DNA from 2 places in the Xanthomonas cannabis genome. Region 1 is predicted to be linked to the other one. Evidence: predicted binding sites of a transcription regulator. Region 1 holds the regulator's gene; the other holds the start of a gene.
The links. The regulator FliA, encoded in region 1, starts transcription of late flagellar genes. The targets are predictions, from matches to a motif close to TAAAGTTTNNCNNNCNNNGGCCGATAA.
Positions count from the first base shown of each region.

Region 2: the regulator FliA is predicted to act here: its motif matches at 1,980-2,006, upstream of RZV17_RS15330 (methyl-accepting chemotaxis protein).

Region 1 is NZ_CP136580.1:2,282,311-2,286,726, forward strand. It holds gene RZV17_RS09715 (chemotaxis protein CheA) at 1-932, opposite strand, end outside; gene RZV17_RS09720 (protein phosphatase CheZ) at 935-1,561, opposite strand; gene cheY (chemotaxis response regulator CheY) at 1,561-1,953, opposite strand; gene RZV17_RS09730 (RNA polymerase sigma factor FliA) at 1,989-2,756, opposite strand; gene RZV17_RS09735 (MinD/ParA family protein) at 2,753-3,637, opposite strand; gene flhF (flagellar biosynthesis protein FlhF) at 3,624-4,416, opposite strand, start outside.
Region 2 is NZ_CP136580.1:3,617,602-3,622,017, reverse strand. It holds gene RZV17_RS15330 (methyl-accepting chemotaxis protein) at 44-1,912, opposite strand; gene RZV17_RS15325 (membrane-bound PQQ-dependent dehydrogenase, glucose/quinate/shikimate family) at 2,750-4,416, opposite strand, start outside.

The DNA of each region.
Region 1 (4,416 bases):
CGCACATGGCCGCTGCGCGGCTTGCCGGTGGCTTCGCGCAGGGCAGGCGATTCGATGCCGTGGTCGATGGCGTTGCGCACCAGGTGCACCAGGGGATCGGCCAGGGCTTCGACAAGATTACGATCGAGCTCGGTTTCGGCGCCGATTAGTTCCAGTTCCACTTCCTTGGACAGGGTGCGCGCGACGTCGCGGGCCACCTTGGGGAAACGCGAAAACACCTTGCTCACCGGCTGCATGCGGGTACGCATCACCGCGGTCTGCAGGCGCGCGGTGGCGATGTCGAGCGTGCTGACGGCACGGTCGAGTTCTTCGTCGCGCAGGCGGGTGCGCAAGGTCTTCAGACGGTTGCGCGAGAGCACCAGCTCGCCGATCAGATTGACGATGGCATCCAGGCGCTTGGTGTCCACGCGCACGGTCTGCTCGGCTTCCGCGCCACCCTTGGCCGCGCCTTTGCCGGCCGCCTTGGGAGCGGGCGCATGCGCATCGTCGGCATGTGCGGCAGTCGCCGGTTTGGCAGTGGCTGCCTTGGGCGCGGCCTTGACCGCCGGCGGGCCGCTCTTGGCATCGAACTGCGCGATCAGCGTGGCCGGTGCATGCGGTACGGTTTCGCCAGAGCCCATCGCATCCAGCATGGCCTGCAGATAGTCCAGCGATTGCTGCGCGGCGTCGAAGTGATGCGCCTGCAGCACGGCCTGGCCCGAGCGCGCCATGCCGAGGGTTTCTTCAGCGGCGTGGCAGAGCTCCACCATGGGCTTGATCGCCAGGAAGCCGGCGCCGCCCTTGAGCGTGTGGAAGCCGCGGAACACCGCATTGAGCTGGTCGGCCTCGTCTGGCGCCTGTTCCAGCGACACCAGCTGTTCGCCGAGGCGATCCAGGATTTCCTGGGCCTCGACGATGAAATCGGCAGCAATATCGTCTGGAACGGCACTCATGGTTACAACCCCAATCCGGACAGCAAATCGTCGGCGTCGTCCTGCGACACGGCGTGACGGTCCAGGCCCTTGATCGCAGGACCGGCAAGACCGCCGTCGTCTTTCTTCGGCTCGGGATTCTTCGGCGGCAGGCCGAGCGCACCGAAGCCCTCGTGCACGCGGCGCACGATGCCGGCCACGCGGCGGATGATCTGGCCGCTGAGGTCCTGATAGCTTTGCGCCAGCGACAGCTCGGTGAGGTTGTGGCGCATCTTGTCCATCAGCGCGCCCTGGTCCTGATTGAGGCCGCCATCGCGCAGCTGGTTGGCCAGCACGCGGCATTCCTCGACCAGGTCCAGCGTGCGGTGGCTGGCCTTTTCGGTCATCTCCACCACGTGATCCAGGCGCGAGCAGGCATCGTCCAGCTCACCGGCTTCTTCGGGCACGGTGGGCAGCTCGCCCAGCGCCTGGCCAAGTTCGCGGGCAAGCCGGCTCAGGCTCTGCATCATCGGGCGCGTGCGCAGGGCGGCGAGGTGGTCGACCTCGCGCCGCCAGGCGACCTGGTCACCGCTTTCCAGTGCATCGAGTGCGCCTTGCAGGCGCTCGATCAACGCGGCACGTTCGGCATCGGTTTCCACGGTGGCGTTCATCAGGCGGTCGCCGCCAGACGTTCGAACACCTTGCCCAGCTTTTCTTCCAGCGTCTGCGCGGTAAACGGCTTGATGATGTAGCCGTTGACGCCGCACTGGGCCGCTTCGATGATCTGCTCGCGCTTGGCTTCGGCGGTCACCATCATCACCGGCAGGTGCTTGAGCTTGGCGTCGGCGCGGATGTTGCGCAGCAGGTCGATGCCGGTCATGCCGGGCATGTTCCAGTCCGTCACCACGAAGTCGAACGGGCCCGCGCGCAACGCGGCCAGCGCGCTGTTGCCGTCTTCGGCCTCTGCGGTATTGGTGAAGCCGAGATCCGCCAACAGATTCTTGACGATGCGTCGCATCGTCGAGAAGTCGTCCACGATCAGGATCCGCATGTTCTTGTTCACATCAAGCTCCTAACACGAAAAATTACGCGAAAAATTCAGTCGTCGACTTCGACGCCGGCATCGGCCAGTTCGAAGACCTTGAGGCGGCCACGCAAACGCACCACCGCCTGGCCATGGATCTGGCACACGCGCGATTCGCTGACGCCCAGCACGGCGCCGATTTCCTTCAGGTTCAATTCCTGTTCGTAGTACAGCGACAGCACCAGCTGCTCGCGCTCGGGCAACTGGCCGATGGCCTTGCCCAGCTCGCGGCCGAATTCGCCACGCTCCATCATCTGCTGCGGATTGGGGCCACCCTTGGCGGTGGTGTCCAGCTCGCCGTGATCTTCGATGCGCGATTCCAGGCTCAGCACCTGGCCACGTGCGGCGTCTTCCATCAGGCGCAGGTAGTCGGGCAGCGGCATTTCCATGGCGGCGGCCACTTCGGTGGCGGCGGCGGCGCGGCCGGTGTTCTGCTCGATCTTGCGCACGGCAGCAGCGGCGTCACGGGCGCGGCGGTGCACCGAACGCGGCACCCAGTCGCCCCGGCGGATCTCGTCGATCATCGAGCCGCGGATGCGGATCGAGGCATAGGTTTCGAACGAGGCACCCTGGTCGGAGTCGTAGCTGCGCGAGGCTTCGATCAGGCCGATCATGCCGGCCTGGATCAGGTCGTCCACTTCCACGCTGGCCGGCAGGCGCGCGGCCAGATGGTGGGCAATGCGGCGGACCAGGTCGGCGTGCTGGGTCACCACGTCGTTGGCGTTGTTGCGCTGCACGGCGCGGTACTGCGCGCTGGCCGTGGTGGCGGTAGCGGTGCTCATGCGGCCACTCCCCGTTGGATGATGCGTTCGACAAAGAACTCGACGTTGCCGCGCGGCACGGTGGGTGCCTGCCAGCGCGAGGTACGGCGTGCGATTTCGGCAATCGCCTGCGCCGACGGACTGGACGGGTAGGCCTTGATGACGGGTTGCTGACGCTGCACCGACAGGCGCAGCCAGTCGTCCTGCGGCACGTGGCCGAGATAGTTCAGCGAGACGTCGCCAAGGAACTTTTCGCAGACCCGGGAGAGCTTGTCGTACAGCAGGCGGCCTTCATTGGGGTCGCGCACCATGTTGGCGATGATCTGCAGGCGGTCCACGCCGCGTTCGCGCGAGAGCACCTTGATCAGCGCGTAGGCGTCGGTGATCGAGGCCGGCTCGTCGCAGACCACCACCACGGTGTCCTGGGCGGCCTGGCAGAAGGTCAGCACGCTGTCGGTGATGCCGGCGGCGGTATCGATGACCATCACGTCCAGGTCGCGTTCCAGTTCGGAGAACACGTTGACCAGGCCGATGTGCTGGGCCGGGGCCAGTTCGGCCATGTGGCGGCGACCGGACGCGGCCGGCACCACCAGCACGCCGCCGGGGCCTTCGATGATCACTTCATCGAGCGTGCAACGGCCGGCGATCAGGTCGGCCAGGGTGTACTTGGGCGAGAGTCCCAAGACCACATCCAGGTTGGCCAGGCCAAGGTCGGCGTCGAGCAGCAGGGTGCGCTTGCCCATGTCGGCAAGCGCCACGGCCAGGTTGGCGGAGATGTTGGTTTTACCCACGCCACCCTTGCCACCGGTCACGGCAATGGTGCGCACCGGGCCCAAAGGCTCGGGACGGGTCGCCGACAGGGGGAAGGCGTTGGTCAGCTTGGCGTATTCACGCGACTGCATGGTTGTGCTCCGGAGTACAGGGCTTATCGGCAGCGCGCCGCAAATCTTCAAGACGAAGAACGAGACTGGCGGCATTGGCGCGGTGCAGGTCGTCGGGGACCCGCTGTCCGTCAGTCACCCAGGTGATGGGCATTTGGTGGTCGACCACCACCGACAAGGCGCTGCCGAAGCGGCCGGTCTCGTCGAGTTTGGTCAGCACCACGCCTTGGGGCTTGGCGTGGGCGAAGCGGCGCACGACCTCGTCGAGGTCGGCGAAATGGGAGTTGGCGGGCAGCACCAGCAGCGAGGTGACCTGCTGGGCGGCGCGCAGCCAGTTCAGCTGGGCGGCCAGGGCACGGTCGCGCTGGCCCATGCCAGCGGTGTCGATCAGCACCAGCTTGTAGTCGCGCAGACGCTCCAGCAGTTCCAGCAGGCTTTCGGCGCTATCGGCCTCGTGCACGGCGATGCCGAGCTGACGGCCGTAGCTGTGCAGCTGTTCGCGGCCACCGACGCGCAAGGTGTCGGTGGTGACCAGGGCCACGTCGCGCGGGGCGTGCTGGGCGGCGAAGCGCTGCGCCAGCTTGGCGATGGTGGTGGTCTTGCCGGCGCCGGTCGGGCCGACCAGGGCGATCACGCCGCCACGTTCCAGCGGGTCGACCGGGGCCACCGGCAGGCGCTTGGACAACAGGCCCAGCATCAGCCCGCGGCCACGGTGCAATTCGGTATCGGCCGGGATCTGCATGGCGATGTCGCGGGTCAGACCGGCGTCGAAGCCGTAGTCGTCCATCAGCTCCAGGGCC
Region 2 (4,416 bases), 1.3 Mb from region 1:
GGGTGCGCTCCTACGGTGATTCTGCGCGTGGGGTGACGGCGGTTTACGCGGCTGCGTGTTTGAAGCTTGCGCGCACTGCTTTCGGGTTGCTGCTGTGCGCGGCCTGCAGGCGGAAGATCGACACCGCATCGGCCAGTTCCACTGCCTGCTCTTCCAGGCTGCGCGCGGCAGCGGTGGCTTCTTCCACCAGCGCGGCGTTGCGTTGGGTCACTTCGTCCAGTTGCGCCACGGTGCGGTTGACCTGCTCGATGCCGCTGGACTGCTCGGCGCTGGCCGAGGTGATCTCGCTCATGATGGCGGTGACGTGTTTGACCGAGCCGACGATCTCGCGCATGGTCGCGCCGGCGCGGTGCACCAGGCCCGAGCCCAGTTCCACCTTGTCGGTGGAATCGGCGATCAGCGTCTTGATCTCCTTGGCGGCATCGGCCGAGCGCCGCGCCAGGGCACGCACTTCCGAGGCCACCACTGCAAAGCCGCGGCCCTGTTCGCCGGCGCGCGCAGCTTCCACCGCGGCGTTGAGCGCCAGAATATTGGTCTGGAACGCGATGCCGTCGATGACGCCAATGATCTCGCCGATCTTGCGCGAGGCGGTGCTGATCTGGCTCATGGTGGCGACTACGTCGTCCATCACCTGGCCGCCGCTCTGGGCGACATCACCGGTGCCCAAGACCAGGCGATTGGCCTGCAGCGCGCTTTCGGCGTTCTGCTTCACGGTGGAGGTGAGCTCCTCCATGGAGCTGGCGGTTTCTTCCAGGTTGGCGGCCTGTTGTTCGGTGCGCTCGGACAGGTCGGTATTGCCGGCGGCGATTTCCACCGCGGCCTGGCGGATGGTGTCGGACGCGGTCTGGATGCCGCCGATGATCTCGGTCAGGCGGCTTACGGTCTGATTGGTGTCGTCGCGCAGGCGCGCAAAGATGCCGTGCGCGTCGCCCTCCACGCGCTGGGTGAGGTCGCCTTCGGCCAGCGCGCCGATCACGCGCGCCAACGCGGCCAGGTGGGTTTCCACCGAGTCGTAGATGCGGTTGATGCCCTGCGCCAAAGACAGCAACACCCCGTCCATGCCATTGATCTGCATGCGCCGGCTGAAATCGCCGGCTGCGGCGGCATCGATGATCTGGATCAGCGCCTGCTCGGCGTTGACCTGTGCGGTGACGTCCATCCACTGCGCAATGGTGCCGAGCTTGGCGCCGTCGGCCGCGATGATCGGGCTGTACACGAAGTCGATCTGACGGCCGAAGAACGGCGCACGCACGGCCTTGGAGGCAGTCAACGCACGCATGCGGTCGATCGCGGCCTGGCTATCCGGATAGATGTCGCCAATGCTGCCGCCAACGAAGCCTTCGGCGTGGAAGCTGGGGCGGAAGCTCTGCACGTCCGGCTCGATCAGCTTGAGCATCGCGAGCAGTTTGCGGTTGGCGAACAGCACCTGGCCGTCGTCGTCGGCGATGCGGATCATGGTGTCCAGATCGTCGAGAGCCTTGATCACGAACTGGCCGTGGCGCAGGCCCTGTTCCATCACATCGAGGCGGATGGCGAGCTTGTCCTGGGTGTCCTGCAAGGCATGCAGTAGCGGCGCGAGTTCGCCGGAGGCGCTGCGCAGGTTCAGGCGGTGGAAGCGGCCTTCGCCGATTGCGATGACCGCGCGCACGGCCTGTTGCAGCTGCACGTTGCTGCGACGTCGCGCCCACCACCACAAGCCGGCGCTGGCCGCGCCCAGCACCAACAGCGCGGGGAGCAGCTTTGCCAGGGCGCTTGCCAGACCGCCGGGCACCAGCGTGGCGGCGTAGAGCGTCAGCAAGGCCAGCAAGCCGATCTGCGCAGCGGCGGGCAGCCCGGCAGCCCAGCGGGTGCGCGCGACGTCGGGGCCGGCCGATGGGCGGGCAACGTGGGCGGCATCATGTGAAGGCGACATAGGCTGAGTCCAACTAGGTGATCTGAGGGAATGGATCGGTGTCCGGCAGTGCGTGGCTGCAAGGGGGGTATCGGCGGCTGAGCTCGAATCATGATGGCGTGAAGGTACCGTTTGTCGGAATAAGGCCGAGCAAACCGTAAAGTGCTGGAACTCCTTGATTTGGAAGCGGTTTCAGTCATTGTCGAGGCCGCAGCAGCGGACGGGGGATGTGTTTGCGATAACATCAAAATGTAAATATCGGGTGAAATCACGATGTCGCTCCGTGCCGTTCGATATCGTCCGGCAGAGCATCGTTGATGGTGTAGCCGCGCGCTTGGATCGGTCTAGCCACATTCCTGCAGCGCTTGCAGTGCGTGGCCCGGTAGTGCCGACCGGCTTGTGACGCGGCAGCGGTGCGTACCCGACGCCCGATGCGGATACGGCAACGTATCGGTCCGCTGAATCGGGGGCGAGGTGCAGGGATGAGCCGGAGCGCGCCAAGCGCCTGACCTGCGGCTGGCAACAGGCTGCATTGCGCCTGCAGCCATCGCGCCTGGCACTGCATCGACCGGGGCGACGGGCAGGGCGGTTCCTGCTGGCGGAGATGCGACGGCGGTGCCACCCAATGCCTACAGGAGCGGCGACATGCAGCCGACCTTGCGTCGCCGGGGCCTGCAACTGCTGCGCGGCAACGTGCAAAGGCCCACCCGCCAGAAAGAGGTCGGGAAGATTGCATGGCGCGCTGCTCTGGCACCCGAGCCCATGAAGCAATGCATCCGCTCGGTGCGCCAGACCCACAAAAAAACCGGCCGTCTCACGACGGCCGGCTTGTGTGTCACTGCATCGTCCGGCAGGCGCTTATTTCGCCGGCGCGGCCGGCGCATCGTCCGGCAGCGCCCAGGCGATCACGCTGTCGCCGGACTTGGTTTCCATGCGGTCGTGCCCACCCACGGCGGCCACGATGTATTGCTTGCCATCGATGGTGTAGCTCAGCGGGGCCGCCTGCGGGCCGGCCGGCACGCGGGTCTCCCAGACCTGCTTGCCGGTGCGGGTGTCGAAGCCGCGCAGGAAATCGTCCAGCGTCGCGCCGATGAAGGTCACGCCGCCAGCGGTGGTCAGCGAGCCGCTGTTGTTGGGCGTGCCGATCTCGAACTTGGTCTTGGACGGGATGCCCATCGGGCCCTGGTCGTAACCGGTGCCCAGCGGACGGCGCCACAACACCTGCTGGGTACGCAGGTCCACGCCGGCGATATAGCCCCACGGCGGTGCCACGCACGGCGTGTTGAGTGGCGACATCCAGGGCTCCTTGCGGGCGCCGTAGGCCAGACCCTTCTGCGCCATGTAGCCCGGCGTCTTGCTCTTGCCGTCGAACACCGACACCACGCCCAGCTCGTCCATCTTTTCGCGGGTGTAGACCTGCAGGGTGTAGGGCAGGCGATTGCTGTTCATCACCATGATGCCGCGCTGCAGATCGACCGAGACGCCGCCCCAGTTGATGCCGCCGTGATTGCCGGTGAAGGCCAGCGAGCCCTGCAGGGTCGGCGGGGTGAACATGCCTTCGTAGCGCAGTTGCTTGAACTGGATACGGCAGGCCAGCTGGTCGAACGGCGTCATGCCCCAGGCATCGGATTCGATGATGGTTTCGAACTCACGGCTCGGCGCGCCCACGGTATTGGGCATGCCCGGCGAGATCGGCTGGGTGGCAGCGGTCCAGTCGCCATGATCGGTGCCCTGCGGCACCGGGATCTGCTTGACCGGCATGATCGGCTCGCCGGTGGCGCGGTCCAGCACGAAGACCTGGCCGGACTTGGTGGCCTGGATCACCGCAGCACGCGTGCCGCCGCCAGCCACCGGCCAGTCGACCAGGTTCGGCTGCGGGCCGATGTCGTAATCCCACAGGTCGTGGTTGACGGTGCGGAAGTGCCAGCGCTCCTTGCCGGTGGCGGCATCCACCGCAACCAGCGAGGCGGTGTATTCCTCGTCCTGCGGGGTGCGGCCCTTGCCGAAGAAATCGCCGGAGGCATTGCCGGTGGGCAGGTAGACCAGGCCCAGCTCGTCGTCGGCGGCCATCAGCGACCACACGTTCGGGGTCGAGCGGGTGTAGGTCTGGCCGGCCGGCGGCTCGGCGGTGATTGCCGGGTTGCCCAGGTCCCAGGCCCAGCGCAGCTGGCCGGTGAGCGCATCGAAGCCGCGCACCACGCCCGACGGTGCATCGCCTTCCTGGCCGTCACGCACCTGGCCGGTCGGCTGGATCACCACGCCGCGCATCACCACCGGCGGCGAGGTCGGGCCGACGAAGCCCGGCTTGGTGTTGCCGGTGCCGGCATTCAGATCCACATAGCCGTTGTTGCCGAAGCTGGCGCACAGCTTGCCGGTCTGCGCGTCCAGCGCACCCAGGCGGCCATCGACCATCGGCCAGAAGATCCGCGTCGGGCACTCGGCGGTGCCTTCCGGCGCCTGGTAGTACGACACGCCACGGCAGGTGGTGGCGGCCACGCCAGCCATCGCCTTGGGATTGGTCTGCG